Regions from separate parts of the Shewanella sp. 2_MG-2023 genome, predicted to be linked through region 3. Evidence: predicted binding sites of a transcription regulator. Region 3 holds the regulator's gene; each other region holds the start of a gene.
What was found. Region 3 encodes LexA, which represses DNA repair genes until DNA is damaged. Its sites were predicted from a motif close to TACTGTATNNNNATACAGTA; they were not measured.

Region 1: Q4600_RS10545 (YebG family protein) is a predicted target of LexA. The motif match lies at 2,091-2,110, and genes of this name have one in related genera.
Region 2: recN (DNA repair protein RecN) is a predicted target of LexA. The motif match lies at 1,970-1,989, and genes of this name have one in related genera.

What each region holds. Positions count from the first base shown of each region.
Region 1 covers NZ_JAUOSO010000009.1:35,555-39,849, forward strand. Annotated here, with positions in the region: gene prc (carboxy terminal-processing peptidase) at 1-382, opposite strand, end outside; gene proQ (RNA chaperone ProQ) at 405-1,040, opposite strand; gene Q4600_RS10540 (GAF domain-containing protein) at 1,310-1,768, opposite strand; gene Q4600_RS10545 (YebG family protein) at 1,789-2,079, opposite strand; gene Q4600_RS10550 (paraquat-inducible protein A) at 2,309-2,938, shown strand; gene Q4600_RS10555 (paraquat-inducible protein A) at 3,000-3,653, shown strand; gene Q4600_RS10560 (MlaD family protein) at 3,640-4,295, shown strand, end outside.
Region 2 covers NZ_JAUOSO010000003.1:27,006-31,300, forward strand. Annotated here, with positions in the region: gene Q4600_RS04080 (YjaG family protein) at 1-592, shown strand, start outside; gene Q4600_RS04085 (AEC family transporter) at 938-1,903, shown strand; gene recN (DNA repair protein RecN) at 2,042-3,700, shown strand; gene Q4600_RS04095 (phosphatidylglycerophosphatase A) at 3,853-4,295, opposite strand, start outside.
Region 3 covers NZ_JAUOSO010000010.1:12,666-16,960, reverse strand. Annotated here, with positions in the region: gene coxB (cytochrome c oxidase subunit II) at 1-320, opposite strand, end outside; gene Q4600_RS11275 (cell division inhibitor SulA) at 763-1,269, opposite strand; gene lexA (transcriptional repressor LexA) at 1,266-1,883, opposite strand; gene plsB (glycerol-3-phosphate 1-O-acyltransferase PlsB) at 2,302-4,295, shown strand, end outside.

The DNA.
Region 1 (4,295 bases), on a different contig from region 3:
AAGCAAAACGTTCATAGCGACGTTGTTGCAATAAAGAGAACATAGTGAAAGCAGGTTCGATATTGCCTGTTTTGACCATATCGTCAAACAGATGTTGATATTGTTTAAAGCTATCAACATCTGCTTGTGTAAGCACATTACGTCTGAAATCTAGCTGTTGCAGATAACGATCATAAATCAACTCAGAAAAAGCATCATCAAGTTCAAAGCGATGGTAATGAGAGCGTGTGAATAAATTCGTTACCCTCTTACTCGCAACCTTGTGTTGAGGCTCTTGCTCAAGTTTAGGTAACTCGTTGATTTGAATAGTTGGTGAAATTGCCCAAGCCGAAAAACCGACAAATAAAGTGGCAATCGACGCAGCCAAAGTGAGTTTTCGCATCAACAAGTTACTCCTTAAATGATCACGATAATAAAATATGCTCTGCACGTACTTTAACGACTAAACCAGAATCAAGCTGTACATGGACATCTTCTTTCTTGATATCAGTGATAACGCCAGCGACAGGATTTTGTCCTAACTTGACACTAACACGTTGTTTTTGTTTAAGCTCGTCAAATTTTGCAGGGACATAATTAACTTTTGGTGCAGCAGGCTTTTTAGGCTTAGCTGGGCGGTCTTTCTTAACAGGAGCTGCTTTTGAAGAAGGTGCTTTTTTAGCTGGCTTCTTAGGATTTGCTTTAGCAGCTTGTGCTTGACGCTTAGCCTTGGCTTTTTCTTGACCTTCTTTTAAAGTCTGCTGAGCATGATCGATATGCTCTTGCTCAAGTTCGCCACAGTCTTGTCCGTCAAGATCAATACGTTGAACGCCGGCTTTAACACCTTTAAGGTAGCGCCAGCTACTTGTATAACGTCTAAGTGCAACACGCAGTTGTGTTTTACTTACTTTAGAATCATCAGCCAACCTTTCAGCTAAATCTTGAAACAACCCAATTTTTAATGGCTTAGTTTCACCTTCTGCAATAAAGCATAAAGGAAATGTTTCATATAAATACGCTAAAACTGCGTTGGTGTCGGTCAACTTGTCTGTTGATTCCATTTTTACTTCCACGTTATATAAGGGGACTGGTTTATAGCTATCTTAGCTAGTTACAGTCGTTTATCTTTCGTTAAACAGAGTCTTGCTTAACGTTCAAATTAGCATTTCCTACATGATTGCTAAAGCAATTGAAACATGCCCTAACAAATTAACTTACTTGCCTGCATATTTACAGTAAATAAATTTTAAACATAGTAATGCGTGCAGCTCAGTATTATAAAGCCCATGTCAGCGATTGCGACCTGCAATTTAGCTTATTTGTTCGCAAATTAAGCAAATAAGCAAGATTCGAAGCTTTTAACTAAGATTTCTAAGCCTTTTTGATCATCTTTATCAAAACGATTCAAAGAAGGACTATCAATATCTAACACAGCTATGACATTTTTCCCGTCATGAACTGGCACTACAATTTCCGAATTACTGGCTGCATCGCAAGCAATATGACCTTCAAATTGGTGGACATCTTCAACAAGTTGAGTTTCATCTAAGGCTGCAGCTGTGCCACATACACCTTTGCCAATCACAATGCGTGTACAAGCAACTTTTCCTTGAAATGGTCCTAACACTAATTGGTCGTTGCGCTTAATATAAAAGCCAACCCAATTGATATCATCCAAATTGTCATTTAATAAGGCTGAGAAATTTGCCATACCAGCAATTAAGTCGTCTTCGCCTTCCATTAAGGCCAACACTTGTCTGTTCAAGGTGTCATACATTTCAGCTTTCATTTTACTTCCTAACTATTCTTTTATTCTGCTGCCGCTTTTTTGGGTGCTTTTTTGGCTGCAGGTTTAACTGCAGGCTTAGCTTTTACGACGCCTTTGAGTAGATTTGCGAGTTCATCTTTATTAGATGCAAGATAAAAAGCAAGTTTCTCTACACTATTTTCGTCAATTTTTAACTCAGCGCTAGTAATAAAAGGAACTAAGTTATCCGCAATATCGAGCATTTTGTCATAGGCATCGGCTTCTTTTTTAGATGTGAACGTCATCTTTTCCACCCCTTCTCTGACCACGACAAACTTTGTAATTACCGCCATGATTAACCTCCTACTGTTTTTATATACAGTGCATAGAGTGTCATAGAACTAACTTCTGATGCAAGTATTCTGATTATTCTGGTATTATCTCATTTCATTGTAACTCGAATCATGATGAATAAACTCAGATAGTGGTCATAATTAGTCACAATAAGTGGCTATAATATGTCTCAACTTGGATCATTGTTTCGCTGCTCATATTTACTAAATGGATGGTTTTAGCTTTTATATGCCCAAAAATTTAGATCAAGACACTATTATATTGTGCCGCTCTTGTGATTTAGCTGTGCAGCGCCGTGCTTTGCCCTCTAATGTTCGTGCATTATGTCCACGTTGTCATACGGCACTGTATGATGTGCCATATTGCTCTTTAAATGGCATGCTTGCTCTATGTATTGCAGCCATTCTGTTTTATATCCCTGCTAATTTTCTTCCCGTGCTTGAAATACATTTTTTAGGCAGTATTCGAGCAACCACAGTTTATGAAAGTGCATTTGCTGTTTGGGTTCAGGGTTACTGGATTGTTGCTGTCGCCGTTATCGCTGCAGCGGTCGTCGCTCCAGGATTACTTATATTGTCGATATTGCTGCAAATTATCATTGTAAAGCGCCGACTTCATTCTGCTTTTTGGCAACAAACATATCGTAAATTGCTGAAAAACCATGGCGTACTTTCTCAATTAACAATGTTAGAAATCTATGTCATTTCTTTTTTAGTCGCAGCATTCAATTTATCTGACTTTTCAGATATCTATTTAGGCATGGGCACTTTTTGTTTTGGGATGTTATTTTTGGTTATCCTGTTCTTACAGCGAGAATATAACTTAGAACATATGTGGAGAATGGTTCATGACGAATAATACTTCACACTCAACGACTCAAGCGTCAACGTGTACTGAGTCTACAAGTACTGAGACAAAGATGTTGCAAGAAGATAACGCCACTAACAAATCCAATCTTGGCCAACAAGGTAAAGATATTGGCATGACGCTTTGCGGTACATGTCGCAATATTAACCCTATCGACCAAGGGCATTGTAGCCGTTGCCATTCTAAAATTCAGCCGCGCAATTATCAAAGCCTACAACAAAGCTGGGCATTACTAATTACCGCCGCCATATTATTAATACCCGCTAATATTTACCCAATCACAATGCTAACTAACCAAGGCAAAGTGACCTACGACACGATTTTTACTGGCATTGTACATTTGGTTCATTCAGACATGATCCCAATCGCGATTATCGTCTTTACCGCCAGTATTTTAGTGCCATGGTTAAAGATTGTAGGCTTGGCGATATATTTGTCAGCAATCAGTTTTAATCTGCCCGTTTCAAAAAAGAAGCTCATGGTGGGATTTCATATTATTGAGTGGATTGGTCGATGGTCTATGCTTGATTTATTCGTTATTGCTTTAACAGTGGCAGTAGTGAATATGGGACAACTTCTTGATGCAAAACCTGCACCTGCAGCAACAGCCTTCGCGCTGGTCATTTTATTGACCCAGTTAGCTGCAAAGGTACTTGATACACGTTTACTTTGGGATCGCTTGGAAAAAAACAATGACACGAATTGAATCACCAAAAGTCGTTAAAAAGAAACTCTTCTCTCCAATTTGGTTACTGCCAATTGTGGCTCTCGTACTGGGAGCTTGGCTTGGAGTGAAAAGTATCAAAGAGTCAGGAATTGAAATACAAGTTCATTTCCCCAGTGCCATTGGTATTGATGTTGGTAAAACCTTAGTAAAATACCAAGGATTAACTGTTGGTAAAGTCACTGACATCAGCCTTGATAAGGACTTATCAGGGGTAAATGTCAAAATTGTGATGGATTATCGCTCTGATCCTTTCCTAAATAAGAACACCCTTTTTTGGCTGGTTACGCCAAAAGCCAGTATTACGGGAATTGAAGGGTTAGATACCCTATTTTCAGGAAATTATATTGCGATTGAACCGGGTGATGGTAGTTCAACATCTGAGTTCATTGCATCCACTGAAGCCCCGTCAATGATCCCCAATGAAGAAGAAGGTATCGTTGTTAAGCTAACGACCCCAACTTTAGGTTCATTAGATGTAGGCTCTTTAGTGTTTTACCGCCAAGTACCTGTCGGTAAAGTCGTTAATTATCGTTTGATAGACAGTGACACTATTATCATTAGCACGTTTATTGAGCAGCAGTATGCTCACCTTGTTAACCAGAATTCGCAATTTTGGAATGT
Region 2 (4,295 bases), on a different contig from region 3:
TTTTAAACGTTTAAAAGCGTTATCTTTACCTCAAAAGCAATTATTTGCGACCGCACTTTGTCAGCGTATGCTGCCAAACTACCAACTTTTTTCTGAAGTATGTGAGTTTGGTGAGCCAAAAATGCTCAGCACTGTATTAGATTTGCTTTGGCAATCTCAGTACGATAAAAAGTTTAAATTTAACTACGATATCCATTTACAACGTCTTGAAGACAACACGCCTGAGCCAAGTGATTTTGAAGCATATGGTGTCTATCCAGCAATGGACGCAGCTGTGGCATTAACAACGCTTCTAGGCGGCATTCAAGGTAAAATAGAAGAAGATATTACTAACATCAGTAAGCTGTCTTCAAGCACTGTAGCCAATTATATCGAAGCAATCAGTGTTGAAGAACTTCAAGACGAGCTAAACGAAGAAGTAGTCGAAGAGTTTGTTTTCAATCATCCTGTTATGAAAGAAGAGAAAGAGCTTCAAGGGATGTTGTTGGATATTGTTGAAGCTAATCCAAAAATATCTGCTGAATTTATTAAAGAGTTACGCAAAGAAATTGTCGATGCTGGTGTATCAAATATTGGCATTAGCGCTCAGTAAATAGCTAAAAGTGACGCTGTTTAATCAGAGTTAATAGTGGGAGTGATGCCAGCAACACTCCCTTTACTTCTTTGAAGGTTTTTATCATCTAAAGTAAGACCTTAATCGCATTTTCTTTTACGTTATTTCAAGTAGACTCATTTAATAGAATCGAAATTAAAGGCTATGACTCATTCAACTTACAGCCAAAACTTCTTGTATTACCTACAAGCTATTGAAGGTTGCGCTCGATTAGTTTCACCTTAATATTTACAACATTATGATTGAGTATTTTATGCTTGAATCGCAAAACACTCACGACTAGCGCCTATCATTATCACTTTACTCATTAACAAGGATTGAGGGATGCCCAGTATTCTTACCCCTCTTATTGCCGTTTTCGGAATCATGCTTTTAGGCTTTATTATACAAAAGCTTAAAGTCTTGCCACATGATACTGACTTTACCCTTAATGAATATGTTTACTATGTTGCCTTCCCTGCAATACTGTTTATTGCCTTAGCCGAAACAGACATTGATGAAATTTTGCAATGGGGGTTTATTGCATCATTTGGCATTACAATGCTCGTTACCTATTTTGTCACTGCTGTCATCTCGTTATCAGCTGATAAGAAGCAACCTGCATTAGCTGCTATCAGGGGGCTTAATACCAGTTTTGGTAACACAGCCTTTATCGGTATTCCTCTGATGATGATGCTCTATCCAGGAAACAACCATGCAATTACATTAGCTGCGATTGCCAGTTTATTATCAATTGTCATGTTTGCCTTTGTGATGGTAAGCATGGAGCTGGCCATTAATAAGCAGCAAAAACGTCATCCCATTATTATCATGCTCAATGCGCTCAGCAGTAACCCAATTGTTATTGGTTGCGCCCTGGGGGTTGCAGCCTCCGCTGTTAAGCTTCCCATACCTGATAGTCTAAGCGTGATGATGCGACTTATCGGTAATACATCTAGCCCGTGTGCGCTGTTTGCAATCGGTATGGTGTTAGCCAAAGCCATGCATGGCGGCGAAGAGTCTTCAGAAACTAGACACCACATTGCTATCGAAATGACCGTGCTAAATATGTTAAAGCTGGTATTTCAGCCCATTATCGCATACGCCTTGTTACGGTATTTTAATGTTGATACTGAGTTGCTTATCATGGGCGTTATTTTGGCGGCGCTTCCTACTGCAGCGAGTGTTTACTTACTTGCCCAACGCTATCAAACCTATGGTTTAGCCAGTGCTAAATGCATTTTAATCAGTACTATCGCCACATTTATTACACTGCCTATTATTGAGAAGTTACTCCACAACATAAACTGAGCCAGCTTATATTATTGTTTACATGGAGATTAAAATCCTTATAACAAAAATCAACAACCAGTACTTTACTGTATAAAAAAACAGTGTAAACTGTTTATAAATACAGTGGTTTGATGATTATTCACACAAGGATTGATTATGCTTTGCCAATTAAGCATTAATAATTTCGCGATTGTACGTTTTCTTGAACTCGACTTTAAAGCCGGCATGACCAGCATTACAGGTGAAACAGGTGCGGGTAAATCGATTGCAATAGACGCCTTAGGTTTATGTTTAGGTAATCGCGCTGATGCCAATACAGTGAGACCAGGTGCCAACAAAGCTGAAGTGAGCGCACGCTTTACAATAGATGATGTGCCATTTGCCAAACGCTGGCTTGAAGATAACGATCTTGATGTCGAAGATGAATGTATATTACGTCGAACCATCAGTGCCGATGGGCGTTCTCGCGCTTACATTAATGGTAACCCTGTACCACTTTCGCAGTTAAAAACACTTGGGCAATTATTTGTTGGGATCCATGGGCAACATGCACACCACGCAATGCTAAAAAGTGAACATCAACTAACACTGCTCGATAGCTACGCCAATCATAAGTTATTGCTTGATAGCGTGACTAAAAGTTATCAGCGCTGTAAAAATGTTGAAAATGAACTCAAACAATTACAACAGAATCAACAAGAGCGTATTGCTCGAAAACAACTGGTGCAATATCAAGTTGAAGAATTAGATGAGTTTGCTTTAATACCTGGCGAGTTTGAACAAATAGAGCAAGAACATAAACGCTTAGCAAACGGCACCGACTTAATTGAAAGTTGTCAAAGCGCACTCCAATTGCTCAGTGAAGATGACGAACATAATATTGAATCTTTGCTTAACCGCGCTGTGACAGTCGCTGACAGCTTACAGAGCTTTGACCCTACACTTAAAAACATTGCAGAAATGCTCAATGAAGCTTTGATACAAGTCCAAGAAAGCACTAGTGAAGTGCAGGATTATCTCAGTAGAATTGAGTTAGACCCTGAACATTTTGCCTTTCTTGAGCAGCGAATATCTAAAGCAATGCAACTGGCTCGCAAGCATCATGTGCAGACCGAATATCTAGCTGAGCACCACGGGCAGTTAAAAGCTGAACTATCAGAGCTCAGTAGCGATGCAAGCCGTCTAGATGAGATTCAGCAACAATTAGATGACAGTAAACTCGCTTATATTAAAAACGCACAGAAACTCAGCCAAAGCCGCCAACGTTATGCCAAAGAGCTCAATAAACTGGTAACTCAGTCAATACACGAGCTAAATATGCCTAAAGGCAAGTTCAATATTGCGGTTAACTTTAATCCTGAGTCACAGTCATTAATGGGCAGCGATCAAATAGAATTTCAAGTAACCACCAACCCAGGCCAGCCCTTACAACCTATTGCTAAAGTGGCATCAGGTGGTGAGTTATCTCGAATAGGCTTAGGTATTCAGGTCATCACGGCTAGAAAAGTTTCAACCCCAACATTAATATTCGATGAAGTTGATGTGGGTATTTCTGGCCCGACAGCAGCGGTTGTCGGTCGAATGCTTCGTAGTTTGGGGGAATCGACCCAAGTTATCTGTGTGACTCATTTACCGCAAGTTGCCGGTAATGGTCATCAACATATGTTAGTGAACAAGTTTACCAAAAGTGGTGGCACTGAGACTCAAATGAAACCGCTTGATAAAGAGCAGCGCATCAGTGAGTTAGCAAGGTTACTGGCGGGTGATGTTATCACTGAAAATGCACTCGCAAATGCGCGAGAGCTTTTACACTGATTAAGCCAATCTTGCTCGATAACAAGCCGCAATCGGCACTTATTTATCAAACAAAAAAGCCCACTTCATGTGGGCTTTTCTAGTTTTACTTATTGAAACGAAATTTTAATTTACTGAAAGTAACGTTGCTTTCAATAGCTGTTTAGATGGCTCTATACGAAATAATAAATCGCCTGCAAACAAACTAGAGCAAAGATACCAGCTAAGACATCATCAATCATAATCCCAAATCCGCCATGAACTTTTGCGTCTAACCAACGGATAGGCCAAGGTTTAAGGATATCGAAAAAACGAAACAATGCAAAACCGATGACAAGCCATATAAGCCCAGCAGGCGCAGCTATCATGGTAATCATTAAGCCTGCAACTTCATCCCAAACAATGGCGCCATGATCATGTACGCCCATATCTTTTGCAGCTTTATCACAAATATAAAAGCCCACCAGCGTGCTGACGAGAGTTATAATAATAAAAGCTGTCAGACTTAAGTGGCTCATTAAATAAACCAATGGCACAGCGGCAAGGGTGCCAAATGTACCCGGTGCTTTCGCAGCAAGACCACTACCAAAACCCAGCGCTAAGAAGTGTACTGGAT
Region 3 (4,295 bases):
ATCAGAGTTTTAGTGGCAGGAATTGCCATACCAATAAGGATGATAAATGGCACGATTGTCCATGCTATTTCGACCTTGGTACTGTCATGAAAATCAGCCGGCACTGCGCCTTTTGATTTTCTGTGGTAGATCATTGAGTAAATCATGATCCCAAAGACCACAACACCGATAGCACAACAGATATATAGAATAATCATGTGGAGGTCATAAACCTTGCCACTGATTTCTGTTACGCCTTGCGTCATGTTAAGCGGCATATCAGCCGCCGCAAGCGGTACTGCAAATAGCAGCACCATTAATCCATACAACAATCGCTTCACAAGACCACTCCTCTGCCAATTGCGATTTGCAATAACAACAAGGAAAAGTCACACAGTAATACTCTGCTCTATGCAAACTTCTCTATTCCCGAAAAAGTTTGATCACTTCAAAGTACACGGTGGCTGCGAGTATCAATACTCGATTATTCTATTGGTTTATGGTGGCCACACTTGTACCTAATACTGAACTTTTCAATTCTTAAATTGACGCTTTTTATTCAAGGCTTTCTATACCGCATGGTACCAGCACAATCTTTACAGCGTTTTGTAGCTTTTTATCATTTTATAAACTCAAGAGTGACAGCAAATTGTTACTCTCTTGTTAACTACATTACTTGGAGATTAAATATTGATCAAGATCACTTTATCATCTAATTTGCTGAAAAAAGGCGCAAAAAAAAGCCCTTCACATAAATGAAGGGCTTTTTAAAGAGAGATTTGTTTAGTGAAAAGCAGATAAATTTAAGCTTGTTGGTGTTACAGAAGTATTGGCACCCATATGTTCATCATGTAAGTGAGTATTTACATCTTCAATGATGACACCTTGTGCTAATGCGCTTTTAGCAACCAATTGAATGCGTCGATTATCACGCGCATCTAGTGGTGTAGTCCAAGTAATAACGGCACTGGAAGTACCACTTGTTAGTGCTTTTTCCATCGCCCAAAGCGTTTCTACTTCATCTTTAGTGTGAACAAGTAAAACACGATCCATGCGAACGTTAGCGTTAGCCAATATTTGTTTATAGCCAATATGCGGAGGATTAATCAGTACAATCCAACGACCTTGCTGGCTTAAAATGGCCAAATGGCTGCACAACTGGGTTAACTCAGTTAAGCCTTGGTTGGCACTTTGCTTAGTTTCAATGCCTTGTTTAACTGGCGCAGTTGTTGATGTCATATCGACCCATAAGCCTGGATGACGTGGTGCATTACCTAATAATGTGTTCATAACCAACCTCCATTTCGGATAACGCCAACTGCAAGCCCTTCAATTGTCAGGCTCTGGCATGTTAAATCTACTTTAATCGGCGAATATTGTTCATTTTCTGCGTGCAGATAAACAACGTTGCCTTTCTTTTCAAAACGTTTAACTGTGACGTCATCATCTACGCGAGCGACGACCACTTGACCATTTTTAGCTTGCTGCATTTTGTGAACAGCTAATAGGTCACCTTCAATAATGCCAATGTCTTTCATACTGTCGCCACGAACTCGTAGTAAGAAATTAGCATTTGGTTTGAACATTTCAGGATCAACTTGGAAGTATTGTTCAACATGTTCCAGCGCAAGAATAGGTTCACCTGCTGCAACTTGTCCGATAAGAGGGAGGCCTTCTTCAACTTCCTCTTCTTCCTGAATCATGCGGATTCCGCGTGAAGTACCAGGAATAATTTCGATACAGCCTTTCTTCGCCAGCGCCTTTAAATGTTCTTCGGCAGCGTTAGCACTTTTAAAGCCTAATCTAGTGGCAATTTCTGCACGAGTCGGTGGCATACCTGTCTCAGCAATATTACATTTAATTAGTTCTAGAATTTCAGCTTGTCGTGGCGTTAAAGGTCTCATATTGATTCCTGTTTTTTTATACAGTGACTGTCATTATATACAGTATCTTTGGTCGCGCAAGTATTAACCAATGAAATTTATGCTATCTGCTGGTTTATTGTTGTTTTTATTATCTGACATTGTATTTTAGTTGTTGTAAATCATTATCTTAGTTGTTTTTGGTTATGTATGTTTTTTATTGGCACTAATTTTAATATTAGTACTTAACAGAGAGATTTTAGGTCGATACAGTATATTTATACAGTACTGTTGATGCATTTCGTCCAGCATAAATCAGCGTTGGAATTGCTTAATTATTTTCAGCTAATGGTCTTCATATTGCTGCTCAATTGTTAAATACAGATAAGCAGGTTAGTGAATCCCATCTAGATTCTGGTATCCTATGCGCAATAAATCGTTGTAGATAATGCGAATACTCATGCTAAAACCAGATTCTATCATTGCTAAATCGTTGCGTTGGATTCAGAAATTAATGGTACACAGTGTTGTTGTGCCTGAAGATCCGTTCGCTGACTTAAATCTAGATCCAGAAAAGCCAGTGGTCTATGTCATGAAGACAGAGTCGCTGAGTGACATTGCTGCTTTGCATGAAATGTCGGCTAAGTTTGGCTTACCAAGTCCTTATGAAAGACTGGATGTTGATGGTTTAAATACCCCAAGAATTGTCTGTGTTGAAGGACGAAAGCCGCTGTTTGGCAAGCGCCACAGTGGTGAGAAATTTGTCGCCAATTTCACCAAACTACTCGAATTACATCAAAAGAATAAAGAGTTAGATATTCAGTTGGTGCCTGTTAGTCTTTATTGGGGACGTATTCCTGGTAAGGAAGATGACACCATGACCGCTGCCGTGTTTGAGCGCGAAAACCCGACTTGGCTGCGTAAGTGGTTAATGATCCTGTTTTTAGGTCGCCATAACTTTATTCAATTCTCTAATGCAATGTCATTACGTTACATGGCTGATGAGCATGGTACGGATGTCAGTATTGCCCATAAACTCATCCGCGTGGCACGAGTCCATTTCAGACGTCAACGTAAAGTGATGACAGGACCGCAACTGCCAAACCGCCAAGCGATGTTCAACTCGTTACTTAAGTCAGAATCTATTACTAAAGCGATTCAAGAAGAAGCGGCGAATAAAAAGATATCTGAAGAAAAAGCGCGCGAAAAAGCCATTGAATACCTCGATGAAATTGCCGCTGATTATTCTGATAACTTGATCCGCATTGCTGAGCGCTTTTTAACTTGGTTATGGAATAAGTTATACAGTGGTATCAGTATTAAAAGCGCCGAAAAAGTCAGAAAGCTACACCATGACGGCCATGAAATTGTCTATGTGCCATGTCATCGTAGCCATATGGATTACTTATTACTGTCTTACATCCTTTATTATCAAGGCATGGTACCACCGCACATTGCTGCCGGAATTAACTTAAACTTTTGGCCTGCGGGGCCAATGTTCCGTCGTGGTGGTGCGTTCTTTATTCGTCGTAGTTTCAACGGCAATAAATTATATACCGCCGTATTCAGAGAATATTTAGATCAATTATTTGCCAAAGGTTATTCAGTTGAGTACTTCACTGAAGGTGGTCGCTCACGTACAGGTCGTTTACTAGCGCCAAAAACGGGCATGCTAGCGATGACTGTGAACAGTGTTTTGCGTGGTATCGAGCGTCCAGTGACATTGGTGCCTGTGTATTTGGGTTACGATCACGTGATGGAAGTGTCGACTTACCATAAAGAGTTAAGCGGTAAGAAGAAGCAAAAAGAATCGGTGTGGCAGGTATTTGGTGCATTACGTAAGTTAGGTAATTTTGGTCAAGGTTATGTCAATTTTGGCGAACCCATTAACGTACAACAATTCTTGAACCAACAAGCGCCAGACTGGCGTGAAGAAATTGCTCAAGATCCTGAGCAAAAACCGACTTGGTTAACGCCTGCGGTTAACACACTTGCCAATAAAGTGATGACCAATATCAACAGTGCTGCGGCGGCGAGTTCAGTGACGTTAACCAGTATGGTGTTGTTGGCTGCAGAGCAAAATGCGTTAGAGCGCAGTGAGCTTGAAAGCCAGTTAGGCTTATACCTGAAGTTATTGAAAGATGTGCCGTACACCGGCTATACCTCGGTTGCAGAAGGGACGCCAAGTGAGTTGATTGAGCAATGTTTATCGCTGAAAAAGTTTACTTCAACTAGTGATCAATTAGGTGAGATTATTGCGATTGAAGAGCATGCGGTGATTGCGATGAGTTATTATCGCAATAACATTATTCACTTGATGGCAGTGCCTTCATTAATTGCCAGTTGCTTAGTGCAATATGAAGAACATAATCGTGAAAATATTCATAAAATCGTCAATGACTTTTACCCATTACTTAAAGCTGAATTGTTTATGGGTATCGAGGATTTAACCGT